3 regions of the Ruegeria sp. CG8 genome follow, and region 2 is predicted to be linked to each of the others. Evidence: riboswitches for the same ligand, from Rfam matches in the RefSeq annotation. Region 2 holds a riboswitch; each other region holds the start of a gene.
What was found. A riboswitch is a leader RNA that binds a small molecule or an ion and turns the genes downstream of it on or off. The one in region 2 is predicted to bind cobalamin.
Positions count from the first base shown of each region.

Region 1: it holds a riboswitch for cobalamin, as region 2 does, so the genes downstream of both, ACR0EF_RS16120 (DUF1636 family protein) here and ACR0EF_RS08810 (CbtB domain-containing protein) in region 2, are expected to answer to the same signal.
Region 3: it holds a riboswitch for cobalamin, as region 2 does, so the genes downstream of both, ACR0EF_RS12900 (hypothetical protein) here and ACR0EF_RS08810 (CbtB domain-containing protein) in region 2, are expected to answer to the same signal.

Region 1 covers NZ_JBQFRA010000005.1:243,274-248,456, reverse strand. The annotation lists gene ACR0EF_RS16130 (hypothetical protein) at 1-226, opposite strand, end outside; gene ACR0EF_RS16125 (hypothetical protein) at 551-850, opposite strand; cobalamin riboswitch at 1,496-1,703, shown strand; gene ACR0EF_RS16120 (DUF1636 family protein) at 1,807-2,205, shown strand; gene ACR0EF_RS16115 (ABC transporter ATP-binding protein) at 2,202-3,002, shown strand; gene ACR0EF_RS16110 (ABC transporter substrate-binding protein) at 3,004-3,957, shown strand; gene ACR0EF_RS16105 (FecCD family ABC transporter permease) at 3,958-4,986, shown strand.
Region 2 covers NZ_JBQFRA010000002.1:560,591-565,773, reverse strand. The annotation lists gene ACR0EF_RS08835 (thiamine pyrophosphate-binding protein) at 1-253, opposite strand, end outside; gene ACR0EF_RS08830 (DUF302 domain-containing protein) at 333-794, opposite strand; gene ACR0EF_RS08825 (DUF1636 family protein) at 939-1,283, shown strand; gene ACR0EF_RS08820 (hypothetical protein) at 1,271-1,765, opposite strand; gene ACR0EF_RS08815 (CbtA family protein) at 1,830-2,528, opposite strand; gene ACR0EF_RS08810 (CbtB domain-containing protein) at 2,533-2,703, opposite strand; cobalamin riboswitch at 2,740-2,948, opposite strand; gene cobF (precorrin-6A synthase (deacetylating)) at 2,992-3,735, opposite strand; gene cobA (uroporphyrinogen-III C-methyltransferase) at 3,728-4,456, opposite strand; gene ACR0EF_RS08795 (cobyrinic acid a,c-diamide synthase CobB) at 4,453-5,183, opposite strand, start outside.
Region 3 covers NZ_JBQFRA010000003.1:549,081-554,263, reverse strand. The annotation lists gene ACR0EF_RS12910 (alpha/beta hydrolase family protein) at 1-354, opposite strand, end outside; gene ACR0EF_RS12905 (TetR/AcrR family transcriptional regulator) at 439-1,011, shown strand; cobalamin riboswitch at 1,040-1,257, shown strand; gene ACR0EF_RS12900 (hypothetical protein) at 1,344-1,751, shown strand; gene ACR0EF_RS12895 (protein-tyrosine phosphatase family protein) at 1,755-2,258, opposite strand; gene ACR0EF_RS12890 (DNA polymerase III subunit gamma/tau) at 2,414-4,168, shown strand; gene ACR0EF_RS12885 (YbaB/EbfC family nucleoid-associated protein) at 4,255-4,599, shown strand; gene recR (recombination mediator RecR) at 4,646-5,183, shown strand, end outside.

The DNA of each region.
Region 1 (5,183 bases), on a different contig from region 2:
TGAGGATCTGATCTGCTTGCTCGGCGGTGATCAGGTTCTCGGCCTGAGCTCCCTTCAATGTGGTGCACACACCGGCGGACAAGCCTGTCGCAACGCCGACACCCATCGCGGCCCCGCCGCCCAAGGTCATCGCTCCAACCACGCCGAGGATGAGCCCGATCACAAGCCCCAAGATCACTTTTCCCATGTTTTCCTCCCATTTTGCGGGAAAGAGTTCCGCCTTCATTCCTGGCGCAAACCACGTGCCCATCTGCATATCAAAACCAGTGCCAACAGGTTGAGCACCGGTGCTATCGCTGCGAACCACGGTTTGGCGACCTCTGAGAAAAGGTCCACCGCAAGGACCCAAGGCAGACCCAGCGGCAAAAGGAACACGCCGGACAATGGGTCTCGTTCCTGTCCGAACCAGCCAAAAGTGCCCGTCAGGAACGCAAACAACGCCAACAGGTAAAGGGTCGCAAACGCGATGATGGTTATTCTGCAGACCAAGCCGGACCTCTGCGTATCAAGCAAGCGCAGCACAGCCGATTTCAACTAGGCATAAAACGGGTCACAACGCGCCTTCGTCGCCCAGGAACTCGATACCAGCTGTCGCGCCATCACTATAGGCAATACAATTCCACGGAGCCCGATCCTCTCCAACCCCAACGGTGACTTGTGTTCCAGCCTCGCTGAACGCGGATGAGAGCACGACCACTTGCGGATTGTTGGTTGTTTTGGCCACGTCTCGCAGACACGCCTGTTGAGCGGGCGTCAGTTCGGCAGGTGTGCTTGACGTGCTGGTGTCGTCACAGGCCGCTAGCAGTGCGAAACACGTCGCGCCTGAAATCATCATGACTTTGTTAATCACTTTCTTCTCCTCTTGGGTTTGCTGATGCTTGTGGAATAGGTGGTTTTATTTTGCGCGCCTGCGTCTATGCGGTCCCCGGTTTTGCCGCCAAAGACATGGCTGGCAGACAGAAATTCTGCCGATCCCCGGGACCGTAAACAAAGCGTGCTGACGCAATGACGTCATGGGCAAAAACCGGTGCGAAGTTTCGAGGAAGGGTTCGTACGTTAAGTCCGGGCACCGCGTCCTCCCAACGCTGATCTTCGTGAAATGCCTTCCGACTGCCAGCACTCACTCCAGCAGTCGGAAGGGCCCGACGAAACGGGCGACAGCGACAACAACGGAGGTAAAGCTAAAGTTGTGTCGAATTCGTATGTTTGAATCAATCACAAGATAAATCAATGATTTTTCCGCGCGTAAATTTTGTAAGCTTGGCAACAATAGGCTTCTGCAATCAAAGGGAAAGGGCGAGGCCGCTCACGGAGGCTTGGCAGTCAGCCCGCTTGCGCCGCCGTGTTTCGGGACCTTCCGGGCTATCTTAAGTCATTTGGTCAAAACGACGTAATTAGCCGCCCGGTCTGTCGCTCAGGCGGTGCCGAAGGGTCGCCTGGATACCTCCATTACGCACCCGCCCAGTAAGTCGTTGACAGTGCAACTCGATTCATGGATGAGATTGGCGCTGATGGTTCCCGATCGTTTCGGCGGTCGGGTAAATGGGAATACGGTGCGGCGCCGTTCTGACGCCAATGCCGTGACTGCCCCCGCAACTGTAGGCGGTGTGCGACCCCCGGATGCCACTGGGCCGATAGGTCTGGGAAGGCGGGGCAAGCCATACACCGCGAGTCAGGAGACCTGCCATCATCAAACGCAACTCAACCCGGGCGGGGTGTCCCGGAAGGAGGCCAAGATGGCATTTTCGGCTTACGCCGCTGACATGACTGGTTCCCTTTCCGCCCCGCGATTTCGCGGAGGGCGAAATGAACCGACAATCAACACATCACATCACGGTTTGCCTATCTTGCCGACCCAAGGGCGCAGCCGCACGCCCCGGGCCTGACCTGATCGGACGATTGCGCGCCGCGCTGGCCGAAGACGACTGTTTGGCAGGTTTTGACGTTTCCGGTGCCGCCTGCATGGCCGGGTGCACCCGACCCTGTACCGTCGCCTATCACGGGCCGGGCAAGGCATCTTACCTGGTTGGCGGTATTACGTCTGAAGAGACCGGGGCATTGGTGGAATTCGCCCGGCTGTACCAGCAGTTGCGCGATGGATGGTGCAGCTCGGTCGACCGCCCGGCCGGGCTTCGCCACGCAACACTGGCCCGCATTCCAGCCGCGATGGCTGCGTCTTCGGAAGATGCGGATTGCGCCTCATGAGCGCGCCTTTGCTGTCGGTGGATGCCGTCACTTGGGCGCCGCGAAAACGAGCGCCGTTGGTGCTGCACGAGACCAGTTTTGCGCTGATGCGCGGGCAGGTCATGGGGGTTGTGGGGCCGAACGGTGCCGGCAAGACAACCCTTCTGCGGATGATCTACGGCTATCACCGTCCGTCCTCGGGCGACATTCTGGTGGACGGCGGATCCGTCAAAAGAATGGCCCCCCGGGCGCTGGCGCGTCAGGTAGCCGCCGTGCTGCAGGAGCAGCCCTCGGATTTCGCGCTGACCGTGCGCGACATCGTGGCGTTGGGGCGGGTGCCGCACCGGTTGGGCCTGTCCACGCCCGGCAGTCGTGACCACCAGATCATCGAATCCGCGCTGCACCGAATGGATCTGGACGGGTTTACCGACCGTGGGCTGGCCACTCTGTCCGGCGGCGAGCGTCAGCGTGTGATGGTCGCGCGCGCCCTTGCCCAGGAACCCCGGATTCTTGTGCTGGACGAGCCTACCAACCACCTGGACATCCGCCACCAGCTAGAGGTGTTGCGGCTGATCCGGGACCTCGACCTGACGATCGTCACCTCGCTGCACGACCTGAACTTGGCTGCCGATGTCTGCGACCGTGTTCTGGTTCTGAAGAACGGTCGACCCTGCGGCTTTGGCCCACCCCAGACAGTGCTGAGTGACAGGCTGGTCTCTGACACGTTCGAAGTCACCGCCCGGCAAGAGCAGCTCAGCCTCAGTCACAAACCTCACCTGACCTATCAACTCCCCACCCCCAACCAGAAGGAAGCTTGAAATGAAACCGACCACCCTGGCCCTGGGCCTTGCTTTGGCCACCAACACCGCGACCGCGGAAACCACCGTGCAAAGTTGCAATCGAACCGTCACCTTTGACGAACCGCCCAAGGCGGCGGTCTCGAACGACGTGAACCTGACGGAAATGATGCTGGTGCTGGGCTTGGCCGACCGGATGGTGGGATATACCGGCATTTCCGGCTGGAAGACGTTGGACGAAGACATGCGCGCCGGAGTGCAGCAACTGCCCGAGCTGCCGGCCAAATATCCCAGCAAAGAGGTGCTGGTCGGCGCAGATGCCGATTTCTATTTCGCAGGCTGGAACTACGGGATGAAAGTGGGTGGCGAGGTGACGCCGGAGACGCTCGAGCCCTTCGGGATCAAAGTCTACGAACTGACTGAAAGCTGCATCCACATTGGCGACAAGCCCAAAGCCAGCATGGGTGACATGTACAACGATCTGCTGAATCTCGGTCGTATCTTCGGTGTCGAAGACAGGGCGCAAAAGCTGGTTCAGGGGTACAAGGCCGAACTTGCTGAGATCACCTCTGGCCTGAATCCTTCGGGCGAACCGCCGCGTGTCTTTGTCTACGACAGCGGCGAGGATACGCCGTTCACAGCCGGCCCCTATGCCATGCCGACCGCTCTGATCGAGGCCGCAGGCGGCGTCAACATCATGGATGATTTCGAGAAAAGCTGGGCGACCGTCACCTGGGAGGAAGTCGTCGATCGCAACCCCGAAGTCATTGTGATCGTCAATTATGGCGACGTCACCGCCGAGCAGAAGCGGGACTTCATGGTCAATAATCCTGCGTTTGCAGATCTGGACGCGGTCAAGAACGATCGTTTCGTGGTTCTGGAATATGTCGAGGCCACACCCGGACCGCGCAACATCAAGGCGGTTCGGAAGCTCGCCCATGGCTTTTGGGGCCCGGCTGCCTCGGTCGGCAACTAAATGCGCGTAGTGCGGGCGCGCCGGGTACTACCGCTCTGGGCGGCGATGCTGGTGGGACTAGTCGTGTTGGTCGCGTCCTTATCCTTTGCGATCTCGGTGGGGGCCATTTCGGTGCCCACCAAGACCGTCTGGGGAGTGTTGCTGCACGAAGCCGGCCTATCCTCGGACGAGCCGACATGGTCAAAGGGCCGCGCCGCGATTATCTGGGAAATCCGTTTTCCGCGCGCCTTGCTTGCCGTCATGGTCGGGGCCGGACTGGCGATTGTCGGGGCCACCCTCCAGGCGGTCACAAGAAACCCGCTGGCCGATCCGCACCTGCTGGGCATTTCGGCCGGCGGCGCGTTTGGAGCCATTCTTGCCTTGATGCATACCGGCTTGTTTCTGGGGCTTCTGACCGTGCCGGTCATGGCGTTTCTGGGCGCCCTGGCGGCCACGCTGACGGTCCTGAGCGTTGCCCGCTGGGCCGGCGCCACAAGCGCGGACCGCCTGGTCCTGACCGGTGTGGCGGTTTCTTTCGTCATCATGGCTGGCGCCAACATTCTGATTTTCCTCGGCGATCCCAAGGCGGCTCATACGGTCGTGTTCTGGATGTTGGGCGGGTTGGGATTGGCTCAATGGTCATACCTGATCTACCCGCTGGCGATCCTGCTGCCATGCGGTACTTGGTTTTGGCTTCAGGCCGCCAGGCTGAATGCGATGACCATCGGGGATGAAACCGCAAGCTCGCTGGGCATTGCGGTGGCGCAGTTTCGGCTTGGTGTCTTTGCAGCTGGCGCGCTGATCACCGGAGTCATGGTGGCCTTCTCGGGCATGATCGGCTTCGTCGGTCTTATGGTTCCGCATATTGTGCGGTTCCTGGTTGGCGGAGACTACCGACGCGTCCTTCCTCTGTCGGCAATTCTGGGTGGTTTGTTTCTGCTCTGGGCGGATGTGGTCGCCAGAACCGCAATGGCCCCCGAGGACATTCCCGTTGGCGTCGTCACGGGTCTTTTGGGAGGGATCTTCTTTATTCTGTTGTTGAAACGCTGAGTGTTCGAGGCCCGTTGGCGGATCATCAGCCAAACGGTGCTTGAAGCTGGCGGAGCACCGGCGAAGGCGCGCAGCAAAAGTGTAGAACTTGCAAGCAAGCCCTTCACTATCTTAGCCGTATCAATGGGTAATGGCGGAGACGAAGGGATTCGAACCCTCGAGACGGTTTCCCGCCTACTCCCTTAGCAGAGGACGCG
Region 2 (5,183 bases):
TGATGCCGTTCATGGCCCCCGGACCTAGGGTCGCCACCAGAATCGCCGGCGCTCCATCGCGGTGATGCACCGCCTCGGCCATGAACCCGGCCGAGTTTTCGTGCTTGGTCAGGTGAAAGGTGATCCCGGCCTGTTCCAGCGCATCGACCAGGGTCAACACCTCGCCCCCGGGCATGCCGAATGCGTGGCGGCACCCGGCCTCGTACAGCCGTTGCGCCAGAAGGTCCGCAGCGCGGGGGGACAGGTCCTGCATCGAACAAGCTCCGTAAGTTCCGTTGCGCAGCAGATTGCGGAGGTTCCGGGCCGGTGCAAGCCGCATCACGTCAGTGTGACTATTTGACAGCCATCTGGGCGATGGCGGCGAATTTGGCGTCCAACTCTGCGGCAATCGCGGGCAAGGCGTCGGAGCCACCGTTGTAGGGGGCAAAGACCAAAGTGGGCGTTTTGTAGGACAGCGTCGCGGTCCCGTCCTCGTTTTCCGTGACGTACAGGCGGATCGGCGCCTCGATCATCGCGGGCACCGATTGTTCCAGAACCCGCACCGCATAGTCGTTGTTGAAGACCCCGATCACCCGGTTGCCCGGAATGGTGATGCCGCGCGCGGCGGCGGCCTTGGTCGGACCGGCCTGGGTGACCACGATCAGACCGTTTGCCTTGACCGCTGCGATCGTGTCGGCCACCAGCGCGTCATGGGTCTTGGTCGTCGGGTGGACGGCCCAACCCGGCCGCGGTTCGATATCGGCAGCAAGCGCGGGCAGCGCCAGCAGGCCGAGGAAAAACATAAGACGTTTCATCACGGGCTCTCCAGGTCGTAGTTGGCCCAAGTCTTCCCGAATTCCCGGGTGCGTACAGTCACAATATCGTGGGCGGCGGGCTTGCGCCGGGGGTGCGAAACCCGCACAAGCGACAGTGTGAAACGGAAAAGGCAGGCGAGGGGCATGCGTGTTTTGATCTGCAGCAGCTGCGCGGGCGAGCGCGACTTGCCGGCCGAGCGTCAGGCCGTATCTGGCGCTCTGCGCGCTGCGGGACTGGACGGGCAGGTCGAGGTTGCCGAGCATGCCTGTTTCAGCGGGTGCGAGGAGCCGACCGTGGTGGCGATGCAGGGGGAGAGCCTTGCGTCCTACGTGTTTTCGGGAATCAATCCGGTCGCCGATGCCGATGACATTGCGGCGACCTGTCGGACCATTCTGAACAGCCCGAATGGCTGGATCGAAGACGCCCGGCCGTGCGGGCGGCTTCGCTTGTGTCTGCGGGCGCGGATCCCCGCGTTTCAGTCCACCTGAACCGTGACCGAGGCGCTGACCGGCACCCCATCCACGGCCAGCGGGCTGTGGCTGTTGGCGTTCAGCGAGACCTCGATGGTGGTTTCGCCCTTGGGCAGGTCCGGGATGTGCATCCAGTTGCCATAAAGCCGTGCCAGCTTGACGCCGTTTACATAGACATGCGCATGGCCTTCGCCGGGCTTGTCGTCCAGCGAGGCGTGCTCCGGCGAGAAGCGGAAGTTTTTTGGCATCACATGCAGGTTCCAACCCGCCATCGGGTCGGGGGAGACGGCGATCTCCAGCCCCGGCGCGTCCGGTCCGGCGGGCAGGTTGATGGCGGTGCTATGGTCATGGGCCATGGCCTCGGCGTGATGGCCGCCATGTTGGGCGGGGTCGGCATGGTCGTGGCCATCGAAGGTGACGCCGTTGGCCGCGGCCAGCACGAACCCGGCACCCCCACCAAAGACCAGACCGATCGCGAAAAGAGCAAGCGAGCGTGTCATCATGTTTCCTTGAAAAGCAAATGACCCGCCGGTTGGGCGCCGGCGGGTCGTGGGATTTCGGGGATCAGGCCGCGGCTTCGACGCGCTTGCCCTCGCTTTGCCAGAAATACCCGGCAAACGAACCCAGCAGCACCCAGGCCACAAGGCCGACGCCAAAGGCGCGTGCTGCGAACAGGGCCCCGATCTCGGTCGGAACCGGCCCGGTGAACACGTCGGGTTCCGGCGCGCCGATCAGGTGCGGGGCCATCAACAGCACGGCCGCAACCAGATAGCTGACGATGTTGCCACCAAAGGCGATCAGCCACATGGCCACACCAGCAGCCGCGACGGTTGCCCACCACCAGATCTGCCGCGCGAACACATCGGCTGCGGCAACACCCGGAACCTCGGGGGCCAGGGTGAAGCCCGGCGCCAGGTGAAAGGCGATGAAACCGGCCAGGCCCCACAGCACGCCCGTGCGCCCGTCAACCGGGTGGCCTTGCGCTTCGGCCAGCGACATCAGGGCGACCAGAACCAGCGCATAGCCGGTATAGGTCAGCATGGTGAACACCACGCTCAGCCCGTCGCGGGTCAGGTCCGAGAACATGCCCGGCAGTTCGGGATGGGCCGAGACGGCTTCGGCTCCGAAATGCACCAGCTCTCCGGATTCATAGAGTTCAGCATGCAGCAACACGGGCTGCACGAATACCAACTGCAGCAGGGCGACGATCAACCCGGCTGCAGCACCAGCGAACAACGCGCTGGTCAGAATGCGACTGAACATTGGTTTAGTGGCAGGGGAAGCCGGTTGCGTGGCGCACGTCATGCGCGGCGTCATGCAGCGCCGATGCCTGAACGTGACCGGCCAGGGTGATGATCCCCAGGCCCAGGGCTGCCGCGAACACTGCCGAAAGAATGCCAGCGCGTGCCGTTGATGCGGTTTGCGTTTGTGTCGTCATTTTCTGTCCTCCTGTGCCGCCGCACCCGACGGCCGGTGTTTCATTGTTCGCCTGGCAGGTCTCCTGGCTTGCGGGTCAGCGCCTCTGTTCGCCTTCCCCCCGAACGGATCGGGAGTGGCTGGTTGAACAGGGCTCACCGCTTACAGTCGCGGGGGCGGCTTTGGATTTGACCTGCGCGCAGGCCGCACCAAATTCCCTCTTAGCATCCGGATGTCTCCGGCAGGACCAGACCCGTCCATTTAGACGTGAATGCCGCTGTGGCGCAATCGCCATTTGCGACGTTTCGCGTCAATTCCCGCGCTTTTTCAGAACATAGATATCCATGATCCACCCGTGCCGGCCGCGGGCCTCGGCGCGGGTGCGCAAAATCTTGTCGGCCACATCCGCCAGCGGACCTTTGATCAGGACCTGCTCGGGCATGCCCACGTAAGCCCCCCACCAGATGTCAAAATCGGCCATGTCCAGCGTCTGGAACGAACATTCGCCATCCAGCATCACCGCAACCGTATCGGCGTCGCTGGGCCAGCCCTCGTCGCGGATGCGCCGGCCGGTGGTGACCAGATAGGGCGCGCCGATCTCATTGATTGGCATGGCATGGGCCGCCGTCAGCGCCTGCAGCGCCGTGATGCCGGGGATCACCGTCGTGTTCGGCTGCGGGTCCAGCCGCGCCGCGATTCGCAGCGAGCTGTCATAGAGCGACGGGTCGCCCCAGATCAGCAGGGCGACCGTGCGCGCGTCGGGGTGCCGGGCCATCGCTTCCTGCCAGCGCAGGGCGATTGCGTCGTGCCATTCATCCACGCCGCGCAGGTAGCCATCCTGCGACCGGCGCTCGGGGATGTCGAAATAGGCGATTTGGGGCGGTGTGTCGGTGACCTTGCGGATGATTTCCTCGCGCACGCCGGCCAGATCGGCCTTGTTGGCGCCCTTGCGCGGGATCAGGATCATATCGGCCGCGCGGATCGCCTGCGCGCCCTGAAAGGTCACGTGGTCCGGGTTGCCGGTGCCGATCCCGATCAAGACCAGATCAATCATCGTCGTACTCCGCCAGCGGACCATAAAGGATCAGCGCCGGCGCGGTGCCGATCTCGGAGCCCAGACGCTCAGCCAGTGCGCCGACGGTGGACCGGTGCAGCGATTGCTCAGGCGTCGAAACCGACTCGGCCATCAGCGCTGGGGTGTCCAGCGGCAGCCCATGCGCGTGCAGCGCCTGCGCCAGCAGGGGAAAGGTGCGCTTGCCCATGAACACCACGGTCGTCGCGCCCGGGTCGGCCAGCGCGGGCAGGTTCAGATCCTCGGGCAGCTTGCCGCTGACATCGTGGCCGGTGACGAACTGCACCCGCCGCGCGGTCAGGCGCCGGGTCAGCGGGATGCCCGCCGCCGCAGCCGCCGCAATGGCCGAGGGGATGCCCGGAATGATCTCGTACGCGATCCCGGCAGCGCGCAGTGCCACCAGTTCCTCCTCGAGGCGTCCGAACAGGCCGCCATCGCCCGATTTCAGCCGCACGATCCGTTGGCCGGTCTGGGCGTATTCCACCAGTAGGCGGCTGACATGGTCCTGCTTGGGCGAGGGCCGCCCGGCGCGCTTGCCCACGCCCACAAGGTCGGCGTCCTTGCGCGCATGGCTCAGGATCGGCCCGCTGCTGAGATCGTCGAACAGAACCGCGTCGGCCTTCTGCAGCCGGTCCACGGCCTTGAGTGTCAACAACTCCGGGTCGCCGGGGCCGGACCCGATGAAGGAAACGAAACCGCTCATGCGCTGGCCTCTGCGATCAGATGGAAGAACGTACCGGTGACATGTCCGCGGCGCGATCCGGTCTGCGGGCCTTCGGCGCCTTCGGCGTCAAAAACCCGCGCCAGGGGCGCGTCGGGCTGCTCGACGATCGAGGAATAGTGGAACTCGTGCCCTCGCAGGGCGGTTCCGGCCGAGAACCCGGGCATGTCGACCAGCAACTCGGCCCGGCGATAGCCCAGGTTGAACTTGCGCTTCTCGTACGAGGTGACCAGGCCCAGCAGCCCGGCCATCCGGTGGCGGGTGCCGTCCTTGTCGATCAGCCCTTCGCCCAGGGCCATGTAGCCGCCGCATTCGCCATGTACGGGCCGCGTTTCGGCATGTTTGCGCAAGCAGGTCAGGAACCGTTCTGCCGCAGCCAGGGTTCCGGCGTGCAGTTCGGGGTACCCGCCGGGCAACCAGACCAGATCGGCATCCCGGGCCGGCGCCTCGTCCGCCAGCGGAGAAAACGGCACGATCTCGGCCCCGGCCGCCCGCCAGCCTTCCAGAAGATGCGGATAGGTAAAGGAAAACGCCGCGTCCCGAGCCAGCGCGATCCGTTGCGCCGGAGGGCGCGGCAGCGCGGCCGACGACGGCCCCATCGGGCCCGAGGAGGCCGCCCGCTTGATCGCCTCCAGATCCACATGCTCGCGCAGAAAGGCCGCGTATCCGGCAATCGCGCTTTCCAAGTCGGGGTGCTCGACCGCCTGGA
Region 3 (5,183 bases), on a different contig from region 2:
CGAATGCCCGATCACCCACAGTTTTGCCTGCGGGTATCGACGGTGCATCTCGGCACGCGCTGCGGGCATGTCGATCAGCGCCCAGTCCGCCATCGTGGCCTTCGAGTCTTTCAGCCGCCCGGTCAGCGAATGCTCGAAATCCCGGTAATCATATGTCAGGCAAGCCATACCGCGCTCGGCGGCCAGCCAGCGAGCAAAGTGCTGATAGTAGTCACGTGGCACTCCTGTTGCGCCGTTCAGCACAACAACGGTTTGCGGCTCGACCGCCGGAGTGTAAAGCCGCGCCGCCAGCTGGGTCTGGCCCGACGGAAACTTAAAGTCTTCCACGTCAACCGCGTGCTGCGAATCCAACATCTTTGCCTCCAAACACTCTGGACCGATCGGTCTAATACTTTGTGTCTGGACCAATTGGTCTAGGCCTGTCAATATTTGGCCTGCATGACCCAACGTCCACCAAACACCAAAGATCGCCTGATCGTGACTGCCGCCCGACTGTTCCAGCGCTCGGGCTATAACGGTGTCGGTCTGGCGGAATTGCTGGCCGAAGCGCAAGCCCCCAAGGGTTCGCTTTATCACCATTTTCCAAAGGGCAAGCCGGATCTGGCCCTGGCGGCGGCCAGTTGGGCCTCGGACGGGATGTTGAGCATGATCGCTGCGGCATTCGACGACGCCGCGGATTTTCGCGACGGGGTCACCACCCTGTGCCACAAGATCGCGAAGCTGTTCGACACCTCGGCCCAATGGGAGACCTGCCCGATCGCCGCCACCCTGTTCGAAAGCCCCGACAACCGCGCGTTTCGGGAACATGCAGACCGTCTGTATGAAAGCTGGATCATCGAAGTTCGAAACCACGCCGCGCGGTTCGGAGTTTCCGACCCTGAAAATGCTGCGGACACCCTGTTCATCGTGATGCAAGGCGGCTGGCAATTGGCCCGTGCCCGCAGGGATTCGAATGTGCTGCGCAGACTGCCTGATCTGTTCCCTTGGGCCTCACTCCGGCAACCGGGCTGAAACCGTCTTGACTCGATCTCGGATACACCGCTAGCGATGAGGGGATGGTTCCCGTGCCGTTTCGGTCCGGGATGAAAAGGGAACACGGTGCGGTCCAACCCGGAACTCCGGAGCGGACCAAGGCCGCGACTGCCCCCGCAACTGTAGGCGGAGAGCGATGCCTAAATACCACTGACCGCAAGGTTGGGAAGGTTGGCAAAGCAAAGACCCGCAAGTCAGGAGACCTGCCATCAAACGTGAAACCGAAACTCGGACGGGGTGTCCGGGCAGGGTCTGGCCTTGAAACCGGCGTCTGTCCAAATCCACCTCGCCCAGCGCGCGGAGGGCGCAACATGATTTGGAAGACCGACACCCATGAATTCGCGGCAACAATCTGCCAGCGCACCGGAAAGACCTGCCCGGCACTGGCGCGCATGGCACGGGCCATCGCGCAGGCAATGGCGACGGCGCAGGCGGCAACATCCCCCGACTTCCAAGTGGAAGGCAGCAGCGAACTGGCCCATTGCGAACATGGCTGCACGGCGCGGTTCGATGCACGTCCCGAACGGATCCGCGTGTATTGCGGAGCGGCCGCCGACACCCCACCCGACTGCCTTGATACCTTTGCCGACATGCTGTTTGACGACCAGCGCGACGCCCTGCCCGCACAGGTCATTGGTGATCGACCCTGTGCGATGCTGCAGGCCACGGCGATCATGCCCGTGGTCAGGGCCGAGCGCGAGTTCCGCGCAACCGCCTGAAGGTCAGGTCGCCAGTGCCTCGCGCGCCGGGGCGATGGCCCAGTCCATCTGAGCATCGGTTTCGACCGCGCAGGGGCGTACGGCCCGCAGGCGTTTCAGGGCTTGTTCCGGCTGCTCGCCGCTTTCGATCATCAGACGCAGGACAACCATGCCAGACCGCCCGCAACCGCCCCGGCAGTGGACCAGTACCCGCCCGCCGCCCGACAGCGCATGGCGGGCGGCGGCACTGACTTCGGGCCAGCGGCCGGATATCTCGGTCAACGGCGCCGAGAAGTCGGCGACCGGCAGATGCGCCCACCGACAGGCGCGCCGATGGATGTCACAACCCAATTCGCCCGCACCCACGGCAACCAGTTCGGCAAGGGTTGTCATCGAAATCACCAGCCCCGGCGCCCAGGCTGAAATCAGGTCCAGGTCTCCCTCATAGTCGCCGCCACCGCCGGGAACCGAGGTCAGGGCCAGCGTACCGCCGCCCACCTGCAATGCATGAACCACAAGATTTGTCATCAGACGTTCCCCCCGAAACTGGCTGATTGAACTTGATCCGCGCAGTATGCCTCACACCGCGCGCTCGCCAAAGCGAAAAACCTGCACCGGCGCTGTGGACGCGGGGCACCGGGAACTCTACCCTGCATCGTCAGTACGAATCCGTCAGAGCAGACATGACCACACAGTCCAGCCCCGCCTATCAGGTTCTCGCCCGAAAATACCGCCCGGAAACCTTTGCCGACCTGGTCGGTCAGGATGCCATGGTGCGCACGCTGAAAAACGCGTTCGAGGCGGACCGGATCGCGCAGGCCTTCATCATGACCGGCATCCGCGGCACCGGCAAGACGACCACGGCCCGGATCATCGCCAAGGGCATGAACTGCATCGGACCCGACGGCAATGGCGGCCCAACGACCGAACCCTGCGGCCAGTGCGAGCATTGCGTGGCCATCATGGAAGGTCGCCATGTGGACGTGCTGGAAATGGACGCCGCCAGCCGCACCGGCGTGAACGACATCCGAGAGATCATCGACAGCGTGCGCTATCGCGCCGCCAGCGCGCGGTACAAGATCTACATCATCGACGAAGTCCACATGCTGTCGACCAGCGCCTTCAACGCGCTGTTGAAAACGCTGGAGGAACCGCCCGAGCATGTGAAATTCATCTTCGCCACGACCGAGATCCGCAAGGTTCCGGTCACCGTGCTGTCGCGCTGCCAACGGTTCGACCTGCGCCGGATCGAGCCCGAAGTGATGATCGGCCTGCTGCGCAAGATCGCCACCGCCGAGGGCGCGGAAATCTCGGATGACGCGCTGGCACTGATCACCCGCGCCGCCGAAGGCTCGGCCCGGGATGCGACCTCGCTGCTGGATCAGGCAATCAGCCATGGTGCCGGCGAAACCACCGCCGACCAGGTGCGCGCGATGCTGGGACTGGCCGACCGGGGCCGCGTGCTGGACCTGGTGGACATGATCCTGCGCGGCGATGCGGCCGGGGCCCTGACCGAACTGGGCGCGCAATATGCCGAGGGCGCCGACCCGCTGGCGGTGTTGCGCGATCTGGCCGAAATCACGCATTGGGTCTCGGTGGTGAAGATCACCCCCGACGCAGCCGAAGATCCCACCGTCTCGCCCGATGAACGCACCCGCGGCCAGCAGATGGCCGAGGCGCTGCCGATGCGGGCGCTGACCCGGATGTGGCAGATGCTGCTGAAGGCACTAGAGGAAGTCTCGGCCGCCCCCAACGCCATGATGGCCGCGGAAATGGCGGTGATCCGCCTGACCCATGTGGCCGATCTGCCCAGCCCGGAAGAGTTGATCAAGCGCCTTCAGGACAGCCCTCCGCCGCCCGTCGGCGGGCCGGGGGGCGGCGTTCCGGTCGCCGGAAACGGTGCACCGCCCGTGACCGCGACGGCCTCGGCCCACGCGCCGGCCCCGCGCGGTGCGGGCGGTGCGCCGACGGCAGCGCTGGCCCAGGACGTGCAGACCGCGCTGGCGCGTTTTCCAACTTTCGAGCATGTGGTCGAGCTGATCCGCGCCAACCGCGACGTGAAACTGCTGGTCGAGGTCGAGAACGGCGTCCGCCTCGTCTCGTACCAGCCGGGCCGGATCGAGTTCACGCCCACCGAAAAGGCGCCCACCGACCTGGCCGCGCGGCTCGGGTCCGCGCTGCAGCGCTGGACCGGCAATCGCTGGGCGGTCTCAATCGTCTCGGACGGCGACGCGCCCACCATCGCCGAACTGCGCGACGCGGCCGAGCTGGCGCTGAAGGCCAAGGCCGAAGAGCACCCTTTGGTGCAGGCGGTTCTGACTCAGTTCCCCAAGGCCCGCATCACCCGGATCGAAACACCCGAGGACCGTGCGGCCAAGGTCGAAACCGAAGCCCTGCCCGAGGTCGAAGACGAATGGGACCCGTTCGAGGAAGACTGATCATCCGCGCAGATGGCGCGCTGCCCTTGTGAAGAACGCGGACGGCCCGTATCTAGGCCGCAAATCGAATGACAGGAGACATACAGATGCTCAAAGGACTCGGCGGTCTGGGCGACATGGCCAAGATGATGAAATCCGCGCAGGAACTGCAGACTAAGATGGCGCAGATGCAGGAAGAGCTGAACACCATCATGGTCGTCGGCGAATCCGGCGCGGGCCTGGTCAAGGCCACGGCCTCGGCCAAGGGCGAACTGAAAGGTCTGGACATCGACCCCTCGATTTTCAACAGCGACGACAAGGAAGTGGTCGAGGACCTGATCCTGGCCGCAATCAAGGACGCGCAGACCAAAGCCGCCGAGCGGTCGCAGGAAGAAATGGCCAAGCTGACCGAAAGCATGGGCCTGCCGGCGGACATCAAGCTGCCGTTCTGATCTTCGCCCCTCAAACCCCCGCCGCCAAAGCCACGCAGGACAGGCCATGAGTTCGAACAGTGACATCGACGCCCTGATCGATCTGATGGCCAAGCTGCCGGGGCTGGGACCGCGCTCGGCCCGGCGGGCGGTGCTGCACCTGATCCGCAAACGCGCCCTGCTGCTGACGCCGTTGTCGGACGCCATGCAGCAGGTCGCCGCCACCGCACGCGAATGCCTGAACTGCGGCAACGTGGGCACCACCGACATCTGCGACATCTGCAATTCCGAAGACCGCGCCACCGGTGAGCTGTGCGTGGTCGAAGACGTGGCCGACCTGTGGGCGATGGAACGCGCGGGCGTGTTCAAAGGCCGCTACCATGTGCTGGGCGGAACGCTCTCGGCGCTGGACGGCGTCGGCCCGGAAGACCTGCGCATCCCCCGCCTGCGCGACCGCGTCACCGCCGAAAACATCACGGAAGTAATCCTGGCCCTGAACGCGACCGTCGACGGGCAGACCACGGCCCATTACATCGCAGATCAGTTGGAAGGACAGGTCCGCCTGACCTCGCTGGCGCAGGGCGTGCCGATCGGGGGCGAGTTGG